Regions from separate parts of the Pseudidiomarina tainanensis genome, predicted to be linked through region 4. Evidence: predicted binding sites of a transcription regulator. Region 4 holds the regulator's gene; each other region holds the start of a gene.
The links. Region 4 encodes sigma-54, which starts transcription at its own class of promoters, with help from an activator protein. Its sites were predicted from a motif close to GTTGGCACGNNNNTNGNNT; they were not measured.
Positions count from the first base shown of each region.

Region 1: the regulator sigma-54 is predicted to act here: its motif matches at 2,356-2,374, upstream of BM292_RS10900 (LiaF domain-containing protein).
Region 2: the regulator sigma-54 is predicted to act here: its motif matches at 1,600-1,618, upstream of BM292_RS08350 (nitric-oxide reductase large subunit).
Region 3: the regulator sigma-54 is predicted to act here: its motif matches at 2,719-2,737, upstream of glnA (glutamate--ammonia ligase).

Region 1 is NZ_FOYU01000004.1:145,039-149,244, forward strand. Features, by position in the region: gene BM292_RS10885 (c-type cytochrome) at 1-627, shown strand, start outside; gene BM292_RS10890 (c-type cytochrome) at 648-1,649, shown strand; gene BM292_RS10895 (DUF3750 domain-containing protein) at 1,727-2,269, shown strand; gene BM292_RS10900 (LiaF domain-containing protein) at 2,418-3,074, shown strand; gene BM292_RS10905 (hypothetical protein) at 3,071-3,292, opposite strand; gene BM292_RS10910 (OsmC domain/YcaO domain-containing protein) at 3,400-4,206, shown strand, end outside.
Region 2 is NZ_FOYU01000002.1:315,578-319,783, forward strand. Features, by position in the region: gene nrdD (anaerobic ribonucleoside-triphosphate reductase) at 1-826, opposite strand, end outside; gene nrdG (anaerobic ribonucleoside-triphosphate reductase activating protein) at 860-1,312, opposite strand; gene BM292_RS08350 (nitric-oxide reductase large subunit) at 1,715-3,991, shown strand; gene tmpT (thiopurine S-methyltransferase) at 4,075-4,206, opposite strand, start outside.
Region 3 is NZ_FOYU01000002.1:233,066-237,271, forward strand. Features, by position in the region: gene glnL (nitrogen regulation protein NR(II)) at 1-629, opposite strand, end outside; gene BM292_RS07960 (DUF4124 domain-containing protein) at 601-1,191, opposite strand; gene glnA (glutamate--ammonia ligase) at 1,220-2,632, opposite strand; gene BM292_RS07975 (efflux RND transporter permease subunit) at 3,368-4,206, opposite strand, start outside.
Region 4 is NZ_FOYU01000001.1:1,377,837-1,382,042, reverse strand. Features, by position in the region: gene rapZ (RNase adapter RapZ) at 1-292, opposite strand, end outside; gene ptsN (PTS IIA-like nitrogen regulatory protein PtsN) at 304-750, opposite strand; gene hpf (ribosome hibernation promoting factor) at 754-1,041, opposite strand; gene BM292_RS06680 (RNA polymerase factor sigma-54) at 1,068-2,441, opposite strand; gene lptB (LPS export ABC transporter ATP-binding protein) at 2,450-3,175, opposite strand; gene lptA (lipopolysaccharide transport periplasmic protein LptA) at 3,156-3,689, opposite strand; gene lptC (LPS export ABC transporter periplasmic protein LptC) at 3,646-4,206, opposite strand, start outside.

The DNA of each region.
Region 1 (4,206 bases), on a different contig from region 4:
GTTGTTATGATTGCAGTATGTTCGCTCTTGATTCCCTCAGCCTTCGCGGCCAGCGATGCACAACGAGGTCAGCAGTTGTCGATGCAAGGCGACGGTAGCGGCGCACCATGTTTGGCGTGTCACGGTGCCAGCGGTGAAGGTAATGCTGCTGGAGCGTTTCCGATGTTGGCGGGGCTTAACGAAGGTTATTTATTTCGCACCATGAAAGCATACCAAGACGGAACACGCATTAATCCGGTCATGAGTATGAACATTGACAATTTTTCCGAACAAGATTTACGCGATCTTGCCGCCTACTTCGCACAGCTTCCAGTGCCGCAAACAGCTGCGTCATCGGCTCCACAAGAGCTTCTAAATGCAGGTGAAAAACTTGCGACACTTGGCAATTGGGATGCTTATATTCCGCCATGCAGTAGCTGTCATGGCCCAAATAATCTGGGCGTTGATGAAAATTTTCCGCGTATAGCGGGTCAACATGCCAGTTATATTGAGCAGCAATTGAAAGCTTGGCAACAAGGGCAACGAAGCTCTGACCCAGTGCAGTTAATGGAGGCCATCGCAAAACGTCTTAGTGACGAACAAATCAAAGCAGTTGCCGCATATCTCGCCAGTCAGCCGGCGCAGTAATTAAGACAAGGAGACGACTGATGACTCATTTAACGAAATTGACCTACGCCATGGCGGCTTTATTCACTGCGAGTTTTTCTGTTGCGGTAATTGGTGCACAATCAAAAGCGCCTGAAGAAATTAAACTACCAACTCCAAAAGCTGGGCAGTATCAGCATAAGTCACCGACACTTGCCGATATTGAAAATGATAAGGACCTGCATCCGGAGTTACGTAAGGTTATTTTGAAAGGCCGTGATTTATTTATGAATACGCAACAACTGCGCGGTGAGTTTGTATTCAATGATTTGAATTGTAAATCTTGCCATATGGGTGAAGGCCGTATGGCATGGTCGGGCCCTGTATGGCCGGCTGCGACAACATTGCCAGATTTTCGTGGCAAAAACGGGCACGTTAACTCGCTTGAAGAACGTATCGCTGGCTGTTTTTCGTTTTCGATGAATGGTAAAGCGCCAGAATACGGTAGTGATACCATGTTGGCGCTCTCAGCCTATCACCAGTATATGGCGAAAGGAGCGAAGATGTACGATAAGAATATTGCTGGGCGCGGCTTTAATCATCTCGGCAATACGATGCCTAAAGCAACCACGTATGCTAATGGCGAAAAAGTATACAACGCGAATTGCGCCGTCTGTCACGGTTCTAATGGTGCGGGTAAGAAGATAGCCGGTGAAATTGTCTATCCGCCACTATGGGGAGACGGTTCATACAACTGGGGGGCAGGCATGACTCGCGTCTTTACCGCCGCCTCGTTTATTCAAAACAATATGCCATTGGGTCAACCTGGACGATTAACGGATCAAGAAGCGTGGGACGTTGCACTATTTATTAATTCGCATGAGCGACCGCAAGACCCACGCTATACCGGCGATGCTAAGGAAACACGTGAGAAATTCATAAATTTCCACAAAGCAACGATGTATGGAACTGAAGTCAACGGAAAGGTTTTGGGACAGCATGACAACACGGGTGAAAAACCGTTCTTGAAGCCGGACGTGCTAAAACCTCGCACCTTCAAGTAATCTAACTTCTCAAAGTTGACGTATGAAAAGCCTGTGATACAACTGCACAGGCTTTTTTGTTTTTATACGAGAGAATTATGTATCGAACACTTACCGCTCTACTGCTTACCACATTATTGATTGGTTGCTCATCAGCGGATTGGCGAACCGCCTCGCGCGAACCTGCAGGTATCGCGCCGAACCCGGTGACGGAAACCGAGCCGGTGATTGAGGTCTATGCCGCCGATGCATTTGGTTGGCGCGGTTGGTTCGCTGTGCACACCTGGATAGCCATAAAACCAGCGGATGCCACAGAATATACAGTATACGAGGTCGTGGGTTGGCGCATAAACCGCGATCAGCCAGCGCTTTATCATTATCAAACGACGGCACCTGATCGATATTGGTATGGTGCGAAACCAGAAAAAGTATTATCGCTTGTGGGTAGCAAAGCCGGAAAGCTGATTCCACAAATTATTGAGGCCGCGGAACGTTATCCGTGGGCAAATGAATATGAAGCCGTTCCCGGTCCCAATAGTAATACATTTCCGGCGTGGATAGGTCTCCAAGTGCCTGAGCTCGGACTTGAACTACCCTTCAGTGCTATTGGCAGTGGTTATGCGGAAAATGACCAGAATTAAGGAAAATCGACGAACTAATTGTCATTTTGAGACGGAAGGCATGACTGACTTCATTTTAATACATTGATTAATAATGGTTTATTCATATTGGCCTAGATATTGCATGATTTTTGGCTATAGTGATTAAATTAAGAACGAGGAAGCAATCATGCCAGTAAAACTTGAAGACCGTCCTATCGAGCAAGTTCGTGAAGAGACCGTCGATAAACTCATTATTAACTATAGCCACGCTATAATTTCCGCAGAGGCGTTTGAGCGCCGTCTTGATGACGCCATGGCAACGGATTCTCATCAACAATTGGTGGAGCTCGTTGAAGACTTACCATTAGAGGCAGATGCCAGTTACGACGCCAAAAAAGAGCGTTCGTTTACCCCGAATTATGGTGCTGGAGAGGAATCGCAAGACGACAAGCTTGTCAGTATTTTGGGGTCAAGCGTACGTGAGGGTCAGTGGGTTGTTCCCAAGAAAATTAATGTTGTTGATGTATTAGGGTCCACCAAAATTGATTTCACCGACGCTATTTTTCAACATCAAAATATTGAAGTAAACGTGGCTAATGTGTTGGGTAGCTTAGAGATATTTGTTCCTGAAAGCGTCAACGTGACGATTCGCATGTACGATATTGTGGGTTCATCAGAAAATAAAGCGCCTTCGATGGCAGGTCGTCAAGCACCGCAAATAACGATTACTGGTTATAGCGTGCTTGGTTCAGTCGAAGTCTCTGTAAAACAAACGATGAAAGAAAAGTTCGTCGCGTTTGCCAACAGCATGCGCGAAGCGCTAGGAATGTCTAAAAACAGCTAGTGATCGTCGATCACTTCTTGTCGTTCGCGCATGTACTCATCGTATGATTTGTTCGTGCGCTCAAGACATTCGTGATAGGGAATCCCCTGTTCTTCAACACATTCACGTAATTGCTCGCGTTGCATTTCGTGGTAAGCACCACGATACGTGCAACCCGCGAGTAAAGTTAGACTGACGCACAACGTTATCATGCCGACAGCTAATTTTGTCGTCTTCATCGCGAACATCCCTCGTTTCTCCCGCCAAAATTTGAATTCACCAAGACAATTTAACTCAAACACGAGATAATAGCCGCTGAATTTTTAATCGTGGTATAAATGAGCTCATGGAAATAAAAGTAAACTTTTTGGATAACTTGCGTCTAGAAGCCAAGTTTGACGATTTCACGGTGATAACCGACCAACCTATTCGCTATAAAGGCGACGGTTCAGCGCCCAGCCCATTCGATTATTTCCTAGCATCATCCGCGATGTGTGCGGCCTATTTCGTCAAAGTGTATTGCCTTTCGCGCAATATCCCAACGGATAACATTCGTTTATCGCAAAACAACATTGTTGATCCTGAAAACCGCTACAACCAGATTTTTAAGATTCAGGTGGAATTACCAGAAGACATTTCTGAAAAAGACCGCCAAGGGATTTTGCGTTCAATCGACCGGTGTACCGTTAAGAAAGTAGTGCAAACCGGCCCTGAATTCCAAATTGAAGTCGTTGAGAACCTCGATGAAGACGCCCAAGCCTTATTGATGGGACAACCTGAAGGTAGCTCGCTGACTTATATCGAAGGTAAAGACCTTCCACTTGAGCAAACCATTGCCAACATGACGAAAATTCTTGCTGACCTCGGCATGAAGATCGAAATTGCATCGTGGCGTAATATCGTGCCGCATGTGTGGTCTCTGCATGTACGCGATGCCGCCTCACCGATGTGTTTTACCAATGGCAAAGGCGCCACCAAAGAAGCCGCATTAGCTTCTGCGCTCGGTGAGTTTATTGAGCGACTCAACTGCAATTTCTTCTATAACGACCAGTATTTCGGAGAAGAAATTGCGCATGCTGACTTTGTTCATTATCCGAATGAAAAGTGGTTCCCGTTAACCGAGAACGATGCGATTCCGGACGGGCTGCTTGAT
Region 2 (4,206 bases), on a different contig from region 4:
TATGACGGGCAAATTGTTGGTCTTTGCATTGGCCATTGTCAGTTAACATGGCCACGGTCACCACAGGGAACGTCAGAATCGTTTTCTTGCGCTCTTCGTTAAACCAATGCAAGAAGAAGTCTTGCAGTTTGCTGACAGATTCCCAACTGCTTTTGCTAAAATCAGGGAACACGAAGTCACCGAACATACTGTCAAAGTAGTGTTGGTCGTACACAGAAATATTCCAGAATACACTTTGATAACCGCGTGCCGCCGCCGGCTGGTTCAACGCGTAAACCACATGTTGTAGGTGATTTTCGATTTCGTGACGGTGAGTTTCTAGGTAATTATCCCCGTAGTCGCGGCGCGCAAAATGGTCGAAGTACGCCAAAAATTCAACCGTCGCAACGGCGCCAGCAAACTGTGAACTCACCGCAAAAACGAAATTGACAAAGGTACCGCAGAAGCTTTCGAGATGCTTCGGAGCTTTTGATTCTCCGCCTAGCTTCGTCAAACCATCGCGTAAAAACGGATACATGGTGACCGACACACAGTACGGCTTCAAACTGGTTTCGTCATGGACGTAAATTTCGTGATCTTCAATTTGACGAATATATTCTTGGGCGAGATCAGCGCCGAACAACTCACCAATTTTCGAGCTCACTTGTTTGCGGTTTACTTGCACGAAAAAGTCCTTCATCAATTCCGCTTCAAGGGTCGCAATATTTTTCTGGGTAACGTTCGCATTGGCATCCATTTTTGAACCATCCGCAGCATTTTGGGCAGCCAAATACTGCTTGATGAAATCCATTTTCGCGTCAACTTGTTCTGGGTGTAAGCGCAGCATTGTTCTTCTCCATGTTTTTATTGATGTATCCGGTTACGTCGTGATAAACCGGCAATTCAGTAGTTGTTGATTGCGTAAGTCATAAAACTTCTGGTTGGTGGTGGGGCTATCTAAACCACCTAGCTCAGCAATCCACGGCCCCGTTTTGAGGTAGGTCAATTGTTGTTTAAGCGCCAGCGACACATCGTCATAACCGGTGTATAAACAAGTTTTGAGACCGGCATCTCGGCTTAATTTAAGCAATTCAATCAATGCTTCTGGCTGCCATTCACCGCCGAGAAACAAAACGCAGGTAATCAGGTTGCGATACTGTGCCAAACGCGCCGCGAAGTAGTCGGTAGTGAGCGCCTCGCCACTACCTACTGGCCAACTGTCGACGCTGTGGCACCCTTTGCATCCCACTGGACAGCCGGTGATGGTATAGGCAAGGGAAACCTCTCCAGGAACCTCCTGAAATACCACCTGTTCAGCACTGTATCGCAACATGAAATACCTATATATTGTGTAAGGCTATTATTAAATAACTATATATTGTGTTTCAGCATAGTCTCGGCGCACAATGCTGCTTTGATCCAGATCAATAAAAACTACCTCCAATGGGTATACCCCAAACATTCCTTTAATTTACCTCTTTAGCTCAATTTCTAATGGACGAAGGCTTTGCCATTCTATACGCGGGTAATTTCTACCGACGCGGTTGAAATGACCGCTGACGAATTGGGTTGATTTAACCCAGTAGATTTGAATAACCGTGCTATTTCAGTGAGATAAAACTTGGCACGGGGCTTGCTAGACAATCGACGTGTGCGCAACCCATTCGTAACACAGCGCAAACGTGATTAAAGGGAGAATCAACAATGCAACAACATCAACAGCCGGAGGTGCCACATGGCCGGTTATAAAAAATTATGGTGGATACTGATTGCCATTTTGGCAATTACCTTTGGTGTCCTCGGTTATTTCGGTAAAGAAGTTTACCGTGTCGCTCCGCCTATTCCGGATCAAGTGGTGACCGAATCGGGTCAAGTACTGATGACGGAAGAGACGATCCTTGATGGTCAAACTGCTTGGCAGTCGGTCGGTGGTATGCAATTGGGCTCAATTTGGGGTCATGGCGCCTATCAAGCACCGGACTGGACAGCTGACTGGTTGCACCGCGAATTGTTAGCCTGGTTAGAAATATCTGCGCAAAACCAATATGGTCAAAGCTATGAAAGCTTAACTGCGGCACAACAGAACGCGCTGCAGTTTGAGTTGAAACAAACCTATCGTAACCCACAATACAATGCGGCAACCGATACGCTGACCGTTGATGCGGTGCGAGCTGAAGCCATTGCACAAACCGCTGAATACTACAGCCGTTTGTTCAGCGATGACTTGTCACTGCGTAGTACCCGTGAAAGCTATGCCATGAAAGAAAACACATTACCAAGCGCAGAGCGTCGCGAAGTAATGACTCAGTTTTTCTTCTGGACTGCGTGGGCAGCGGCAACCGAGCGTCCTGATAGTGACGTCACTTATACCAACAACTGGCCACACGAGCCGTTAATTGATAACAAACCAAGTGCAGAAAATATCATTTGGTCTTTGGTTTCAATTATCTTATTGATCGCCGGTGTTGGTGGCTTGATTTGGGCTTGGGCGTTCTTGCGTGACCATGACGAAGAAGAGCCTGAAGCACCGAAAAAAGATCCAATTAGCTTGGTTAACTTAACACCGTCACAAAAAGCACTGGGTAAATACCTGTTCTTGGTCATGGCGCTGTTTATTGTGCAAATTTTCCTCGGTGGTTTCACCGCCCACTATACCGTTGAAGGCCAAGAGTTCTATGGCATCAACGTATCGCAGTGGTTCCCATACTCACTGGTACGTACCTGGCACATTCAGGCCGCACTATTCTGGATTGCAACTGGCTTTTTGGCTGCAGGTTTGTTCCTTGCTCCGATTATCAACGGTGGCAAAGATCCGAAATACCAAAAACTCGGTGTCGATATCTTGTTCTGGGCATTGGTTGTGGTTGTCGCTGGTTCATTCATCGGTAACTACTTAGCTATCGCGCAAATCATGCCTGAAAACCTTAACTTCTGGTTGGGTCACCAAGGCTATGAGTACGTCGACTTAGGCCGTCTCTGGCAGATTGGTAAGTTCACCGGTATCGTGTTCTGGTTAGGTTTAATGTTGCGTGGTGTTGTCGGCGCCTTCAAACAGCCTGGTGACAAAAACTTACTGGCGCTATTAACTGCTTCAGTGGTTGCGATTGGCTTGTTCTACGGCGCTGGTTTCTTCTACGGCGAGCGTACTCACATTTCAATCATGGAATACTGGCGCTGGTGGATTGTTCACCTGTGGGTAGAAGGCTTCTTCGAAGTATTTGCAACCGCAGCGTTAGCATTCATCTTCCATAGCATGGGCTTAGTGTCACGTCGTATGGCTACTGCCGCTTCATTGGCTTCAGCATCATTGTTCATGTTAGGTGGCGTACCAGGTACTTTCCACCACTTGTACTTCTCAGGTACAACAACTCCAATTATGGCTGTCGGCGCGACTTTCTCAGCGCTTGAAGTTGTACCATTGGTTGTACTTGGTTACGAAGCTTGGGAAAACTGGAGCTTACAGAAACGTGCTGATTGGATGCAACGCATTAAGTGGCCTCTGATGTGCTTCGTTGCGGTTGCGTTCTGGAACTTCTTGGGTGCTGGCGTATTGGGCTTCATGATTAACCCACCGATTGCGCTGTATTACATCCAAGGCTTGAACACTACGCCAACTCACGCTCACGCAGCATTGTTTGGGGTGTACGGTTTCTTAGCAATTGGCTTCGTACTACTTATCTTGCGCTACATTCGTCCGAACTTCGCATTCAACGATAAGATCATGAAAACCGCCTTCTGGTGGATGAACATTGGTCTGTGCATGATGCTGTTCACTAGTTTGTTGCCTATTGGCTTCATCCAGTTCTTTGCATCGGCATCTGAAGGCTTGTGGTACGCACGTAGCGAAGAGTTCATGCAACAGCCATTGCTTGAGAGCTTACGTTGGATTCGTACTGTCGGTGACGTGGTGTTTATCATCGGTGGTCTTGCAGTGGCTTATCAGGTTGTCATTGGCCTGTTCGGCAAACAGCAAGAAGCTGAAGTGGACGCAAAACCGGTCACTGTGAAGTAACAACTTGTGTTGTTGTCCGTGGTAATTCCACGGTGATGTTAGCCCGAGGCCTCCCAACCGTCTCGGGCTTTTTTTTGCCTGCTCTAATCGACAGCCTTCGGCGACAAAATATAACCACGCTCAGTGACATTGGCATCGCCGCCTAGTGTAAATCCCGGTAGCAATGGCAATATTTCAATCGCATAACTCGCCTTATAGCTTGCCATTATTTCGTC
Region 3 (4,206 bases), on a different contig from region 4:
ATTTGATTTGAGCCCAGCATGCGGTCCACTAACGTGGTTAAACGATCGGCCTGACGAATAATTAAATCGGTGTATTCACGTAACTCAGGATCATCAAGCTCGCCGGCAAGCAATTGCGCTGCACCACGTAAGCCGCCCAGCGGGTTTTTAATTTCATGCGCAAGGCCGCGCACCATACTTTGCGCAGCTTGCAGCTGTTGTTGCTGACGCGTTTCTTGATTGATGCGGCGTATTTGATCAATTTGCCGCAACTCAAGCAAAATCGTCAGGCGACCGTCGGGTTGCCGTAACGGCTGGGCGATAAACTCAATGGTGATGCGCTGACCGTCATGGAGCACTAGCGACACGTCGCTGTCGGAAACAGACTGTTCATCTTGTAACGCCTGTTGCACCACAGCAGGCTCAAGACTGCTGAAATGAAATAAGCTGAAAAAGGGCTGTTGCTGAAAGCGCCGCAAACTGCCATCTAAAATAGCTTCGGCAGCAGCATTCATATATTCAATATGAAGGTGCTCATCCAGTAAGATAACCGCTGTGAGCAATTGATTTAACTGCGGTTGCACCACCGTGGTGCAATCGCTAACAGGCGTGCTGTCACGCTCAAGCTCCGCCGCCACTTTGACCTGCACCGGATATCGCCACGCGCAACACATACACCACCAAGGTGTCTGAGCGAGCGACTGCCTGACCATTTGCGTCAACAATTTGCAGATGAATACGACGCTCACCGCGCGCGACATCCATGAGTGTTGCCTGATTACTATCGGCACCTGTCCACGACTTCACGCCATCAACGAATAGCTCATACTGATAGCCTTCTGGCAGACGTTCTGGCTCCGATTGCCAAAGCACGTCGAACTGCCCGTTGTTCGCACGAATCGGTGCCTGATATTCAGGCGAGGTAATGGTAACTGAGAATTCAGTTGGCACGGCATCGGCTGATGCTTGTGCTGGTTGCGATTGCGAAGCTTGTGGCTGCTCGGTTGGAGCAGCCACTGTTGGTTTCGCGAACTCGGTCACTGGCGCCGCTTCCACCTCAACTTTCTCAGCACCTTGAACGGGCTGGTCGGTATAGGTCACGGTACCATCTGCATTACGTTTTTTGTAAACCTGCGCCGTTGTTGGATCAACGTGCAGCGCCAAGCCAATCAAAAACGTTAACAGAATGGCTGCAAGTGCCAGTGGTTTCATCGTTCACGCGCTCCTTAACGCTATTTCGTTACACGCTGTAGTAAAGGTCAAACTCGATTGGGTGCGTGGTCATTTTCAGTTTCATCACTTCGTGGTGACGTAACTTAATGTACGCATCAATCATGTCGTCAGTGAATACGCCGCCGGCAGTTAAGAATTCGCGATCTTTATCCAACGCTTCCAACGCCATTTCTAATGAATGACATACGGTTGGAATTTCTTTCGCTTCTTCTGCTGGCAAGTCGTACAAGTCTTTATCCATCGCATCGCCAGGGTGGATCTTGTTTTTGATACCGTCAAGACCAGCCATCAACAATGCTGCAAAGCACAAGTAAGGGTTTGCCGCTGGGTCAGGGAAACGTACTTCGATACGACGTGCTTTTGCGCTCGCTACAACCGGAATACGAATTGACGCAGAACGGTTACGTGCTGAGTAAGCCAACATTACTGGTGCTTCGAAACCTGGGACCAAACGCTTGTACGAGTTGGTGGTTGGGTTACAGAAAGCGTTCAAGGCACGTGCGTGCTTGATAATACCGCCAATGTAATACAACGCCATTTCGCTCAAACCGCCGTACTGGTCGCCCGCGAACAAGTTCTTGCCATCTTTGCTGATTGACATGTGAACGTGCATACCAGAACCGTTATCGCCAACTAATGGCTTCGGCATAAAGGTTGCCGTCATACCATATGAGTGTGCCACGTTGTGCACCACATACTTGTAGATTTGAATTTCGTCAGCTTTTTTCACCAAGGTGTTGAAGCGAGTTGCCACTTCGTTCTGACCAGCAGTTGCCACTTCATGGTGGTGCGCTTCAACCACTAAGCCCATGTCTTCCATCACGGTGCTCATAGTGCTACGAATGTCGTGCGCTGAATCAACTGGTGGTACTGGGAAGTAACCGCCTTTCACACCCGGACGGTGCGCCAAGTTACCGTCTTTGTATTCTTTACCTGAGTTCCACTTCGCTTCTTCTGCTTCAATTTTGTAGAAGCTACCGCTCATATCGGTGTGGAAACGCACGTCGTTGAACAAGAAGAATTCTGGCTCTGGACCAAACAATGCGGTGTCACCAATGCCCATGCTTTGCAGATATTCTTCCGCACGACGCGCAATTGAACGTGGGTCACGGTCATAACCTTGCATGGTGTCTGGTTCTAAGATGTCACACACCACGTTCATGGTCACTTCGTCAGTGAACGGGTCTAGTACAATTGAGTTGCAATCAGGCATTAACACCATGTCCGATTCGTTGATGCCTTTCCAGCCACCAATTGACGAACCGTCAAACATTTTGCCTTCTTCAAAGAACTCTTCGTTAATTTGCGAAACCGGGATGGTCACATGCTGTTCTTTACCTTTGGTATCGGTAAAGCGTAAATCCACGAATTTGACATCGTGTTCTTCAATGTAAGCCATAACGTCTTGTGGTGTTGTCATGTGATCCTCCGCGATCGTGCATGTACTAGTTTCAAAATGAGTATAGCAAGCTTTGTTGTTCTTGCTTGCGCCTTTGCACCAAATTAAAGCAAAAACGATGCCAAGATTGGATTTGACTCATTTTTCAATAGGTTACGGTTGTTTATGTACGGTTGTGGTGCTGGCTAATGGCTAATTATGCACCATTGTAGTGCAAATTAATGCACCACGGAAGTGCAAAAGATTAAAAGCGTTGTTCGTTATTGGTTATTCGTTATTCGTTATTCAGAAAGACCAAAGACAAAGCATAGAAAGTGCAAAGCAAAGAGAATGAGAAAGAGATAGTGTCGATAGTAGACACATTATCAGATACTTTTGACTCGACACAATTCCATAGCCTACCTCGTATTCGAAGTACTATTGATATAGGTGTATCCCTTTTTATTTTTTGTGTTCAGTTGCAGCTTTTCTGCTTCAAAAACACCCCTCTTATTTGTAACAGTAAAGCTGCAACTGAACGCTATTTTTTATAAGAGATTACATCCATCCAATATCGAGCCCAATTCCATAGGCTCTCGGCAATGTTTTGTTTGGGGTTTGGGGTTTGGGGTTTGGGGTTTGGGGTTTGGGGTTTGGGGTTTGGGGTTTGGGGTTTGGGGTTTGGGGTTTGGGGTTTGGGGTTAGCGAACAGGGCGAAGCCCGGACGAACAGCGTAGCGTACGAAGCACGAACTACGCTGTTCGTAACGAGTAACGATTAACGCTCTTTAGCCATTCGGCGGCGGAGGAGCGATGCGTACAACAGCGGGATAACCACCAACGTCAACGCCGTTGACACTGCGATGCCGAAGATCAAACTCACCGCAAGACCGTTGAAGATGGGGTCATCGAGGATGAAGAACGCGCCCATCATGGCAGCGATTGCGGTCAGTGTGATTGGTTTGGCGCGCACCACGGCGGCTTCAATCACGGCGGTGTTGAGATCTTTGCCAGCGGCGACTTCCTCGCGGATGAAATCAACTAGCAAGATTGAGTTCCGCACAATGATACCGGCCAAGGCAATCATGCCAATCATGGAGGTGGCGGTAAATTGCGCACCCAACAGAGCATGGCCTGGCATAATGCCAATCAACGTCAGTGGGATTGGCGCCATGATTACCAACGGCGTCATGTAGCTACCAAAGTGGCCGACAACAAGAACGTAAATCAGCAACAAACCAACCGCGTAGGCTAAGCCCATGTCGCGGAATGTTTCGTAGGTGATTTGCCATTCGCCATCCCATTTCAGAGCGGTTTCGTTCCAAATGTCCGGCTGTGCAATAAAGGTTTGCGGTAAGTCGATATCGCCAGCAGCGTCGAATAAGCCATACAGCGGGCTATCTAAATCGCCTGCCATATCTGCCGTCACGTACACGACAGGACGCAAATCTTTGTGGTATGCCGGCTGGGCGTAAGGACGTTGCTCGCGCTCGATTAATTCCGCGATGGGAATGGCATGGCCGCTGGTTTGACTGGTCACGGTTAAGCTTTCAAGTTGAACGAGCTGGCCTTGCCAATCAGCTGGCAAGCGCAATTTCACCGGGACTGGCTGGGTTT
Region 4 (4,206 bases):
CGCCAAAGCGTCTTAGCAAAATTGCTTCCGATGAGTCGATGTAGAGGATTTCTGGTTTAACTTTGCTGGGCAGAAAATCGAGCGCTTCGGTAAGCTCATTTTGATCGGCAGGTAAATTGCGCACATCAACACTGACCGCAACTTTGTCATATTGATCAATGACTGCATGCACAAGTGTAGGCATCAGAGTAATCGGTAAATTATCGACACAGTAATAGCCGAGATCTTCAAGAACTCTCAGCGCAATAGTTTTCCCGGAGCCGGATCGGCCTGTGACAATAATTAATTGCATGATGCTTCTACTTAACCCGTGAACAGGTCATATAATTCTTGATCGCTCTGGGCATCACGTAAAGCCCGCGTACAATTCTTATCATTTAATCGTTGTGCCACCGACGCCAGCGTTTGCAAATGTTGCTCATGCTGGTCTTCAGGTACCAATAGCGCGAAAATAATGTCGACCGGCTGATTATCAATGGCATCGAAATCGATAGGTGCTGATAGCGTCATGAGTATTGCTACAGGTTTGTTAGCACTCGCTAACCGACCATGTGGAATTGCAACACCCATACCGATACCGGTGCTGCCCAATCGTTCGCGATTCAGCAGGCTTTCAAAGACATCGAAGCTGGTTGTGCCAGACAGGCGAGGCGCGGCCAGTTGGCCAATGAGCTCAAGTACTTTCTTTTTACTTGAGCCGTCGACTGCACAGCGCGTGCAGTCGGGGCTTAACAAGGTGGATAAATCCATGATTTAGTGACGTTTCATCTTTTCTTTATGTTTAATAACCTGCCGATCGAGTTTGTCGATCAACCCGTCGATGGCGGCATACATATCTTGATGCTCTGAATCTGCGAAAATTTCGCCGCCATTCAAATGCAGCGTAGCTTCCGCTTTTTGCGTCAACTTTTCAACATTTAAAATGACATGGACGTTATTTATGTGGTCAAAATGACGTTCGAGCTTGCTAAATTTGCTATCAACATACTCGCGCAAGGCGTCAGTGATTTCTACGTGATGACCAGTCAGATTAATTTGCATAACATCTTCCTTCTGTTGTCCAAGATTCAGATAAGACGTTTGCGTTGACTCGAGGGCGGAATATTGAGTGCCTCTCGATACTTCGCAATGGTCCGTCTAGCTACTTGGATACCCTGTTCCGCTAGGAGTTCAGTCAATTTACTGTCACTCAGCGGCTTTTTCGGGTTTTCCGCAGCAACTAGCTTTTTCAACAACGCGCGTATCGCCGTTGATGAAGCTTCTCCACCCGTATCAGTGCCAAGCTGACTAGAGAAGAAGTACTTCAATTCAAACACACCACGCGGCGAATGCATATACTTTTGCGTGGTTACTCGTGAAATAGTTGATTCGTGCATATCAACCGCACTGGCAATGTCGGCTAAAACCATCGGTTTCATGGCTTCTTCACCGTATTCAAAGAAGCCTTGTTGGCGCAAAACAATAGCGTTGGCTACCTTGAGCAACGTTTCGTTGCGGCTATCAAGGCTACGAATAAACCATTTGGCTTCTTGTGTTTGCTGGCGTATGTATTGCATGTCATCAGTTTGGCGCGATCCTTGGCATAACTTCGCGTAACTTTCATTTACCTTAAGTTTAGGCACACTTTCTGGATTTAGCTCAACCATCCAGCGATTATTTTTTTTGCGCACTAAAATATCCGGAATCACATAGTCGTCATCACTTTGATTGAACGCCTCGCCCGGTCGCGGTTGTAGTTGTTGAATGAGCTCAATGACTGCGGCTAAGTCGTCTTCATTCAAGCGTAATCGCCGCGCCAACGTTCGGTAATCACGACTGCCCAAAAGAGCTAAATGCTCACGAACTGCCGTAAACGCTTCATTGCGCCACGGTGTATCGGTGGGTAAGTGTAGAAGTTGCAAGGCGAGGCATTCACCGACATCGCGAGCGCCGACGCCGATAGGGTCAAAATGTTGAATACGCTTAAGTACAACAGCCACTTCATCGAGCTCAACTGGCTCGTCTAACTGCTGATTGACGGCGCTAATGATGTCGTCAAGCGAGGCGGTTAAGTAACCACTATCATCAATGGCGTCAATGATGGCGAGGGCAATGACTTCATCAACAGTAGAAAAATGCGAGAGCTGCATTTGCCAGATTAGATGGTCGTGCAAACTTGTGCTTGAGGCGCCTTCAAATACTGAATCCTCGCCATCGAAACTCGATGCTGACTGACCTAAAGAAGCAGAACAAGGACTATCCCATAATTCATCGTCGTCGCTGATTGCGGTTTCGCCCTCCGCTTCGGCTTGCTCAAGTTCAAGTAGGGGATTTTCTTCAAGCGCTTGTTGAACTTCTTGCTGTAGTTCCAGCGTTGAAAGCTGCAACAGTTTAATCGCCTGCTGCAGCTGTGGTGTCATTGACAGCTGCTGAGAGAACTTAAACTGCAGACCTTGTTTCATTAAACCACCTAGAGGGTGAATTGTTCGCCCAAATACACGTCTTTAACCTGTTGGTTATTTAAGATGGTATGGGCGTCACCGGTCGCTATCAACTCACCGTGGCTAACAATATAAGCATTTTCACAAACCGAGAGGGTTTCGCGTACGTTGTGATCAGTAATTAGCACACCAATGCCGCGATTTTTCAGATGCTCAATAATTTTTTTAATATCGAGAACTGAAATGGGGTCGACGCCTGCAAACGGTTCATCGAGCAAAATAAACGCTGGGTCAGCGGCAAGAGCACGAGCAATCTCGACGCGACGACGTTCACCGCCGGACAAGCTCATCCCGAGGCTATTCGCAATGTGGCCAATATGAAACTCTTCGAGCAGACCATCTAAACGTTCTTCACGGCCATTGGCATCGAGGTCTTTGCGCGTCTCTAAGATCGCCATGATATTGTCACGTACGGTCAATTTTCGAAATATTGAGGACTCTTGCGGCAGATACCCAATACCGCGGCGCGCACGCTCATGCATTGGAAGCAACGAAATATCTTCGTCATCAATCATGATGCGCCCTTTATCGTTGTTGACCAAGCCAACAATCATATAGAAAGTAGTCGTTTTACCAGCCCCATTCGGGCCCAGCAAGCCGATAATTTGACCGGATTCTACGGTTAGACTGACGTCTTTTACTACTTGCCGCTTGTTGTACGATTTCGCGAGATGCTCAGCGATTAGTCGGCTCATTCTGGTTGTCGCTCTTTTTCTTTGGCATAAAAATGGTGGTCACACGATCCGCATCATCTTCGCTACGGTTAGCTGAAAGCTGTTGCGTCGCAAAGTTATAGATAATCTCGCTACCTTGTATCACGCTATTTTCTTGCGAGACCTTCACATTGCCAGAGAGTGTCAATAATTGCTGGCTTTGATCGTAACTAATTATTTCCGCTTCAGCCGTGATGGGCGAGCCATCGTCCAACTGCTGCTCATAAACAGCGGGGCTACCTGTGGCGGTGAATACATCCGTTTGATCATCACGACGTGTCACTTCAAGATGATCGGCACGAATCGATAAGCTACCCTGACGAATCACGACATTTTGATCGAACACCGCTACTTTTTTGGCCACATCAAATGACTCACGTTCGGCATTAATCTGAATCGGCTTATCAAAGTCTTCGCGACCTTGCGCAGCGCTCTCATTCACACTTATAGCATTAATTGCTAGTAGCGCTACGACCGGTATAAATCGTTTCAACATGTTTTGTCATTTCCAATGTTTGGGCGCGCAAATCGGCACGCATTCCTTCACCTTTTGCCGTGAAGTCACGACCAATAATTAACACCGGCTGTTCGGTGATAACCAATTCTTCGCGCGTATTAATTGTCAAATAACTGGTTTCAATACGTTCGACAAATTCTTCGGCAGACAGACTCGTCATTTCAATATTACGTTCTAATACCAGTGTTTTATCTGCATAAAACGAACCTTGTTCGGCTTCAACTTGCCACATCGGCCCGTTATTATCGAGCTGCACAATATAAGTTGGCGCCATTAACTCGGTTAGTCCAATGGGGCTGTAGTGCGTCATTTGTTCGGCAGCTATTTTGTGAGCAAGTTCACCTTGTTCGCCGTATACCCGCACAATTAAACCTTTGGCGGTAAAGTCAGGTTTTATTTCTCGATAACCCTGCTGTTCTTCGGTACTCACGCTGTCATCGAACGGTCGCCAAATCAGCACTGCTGCTGCGAGAAAGATAATGCCAATGATAACCAG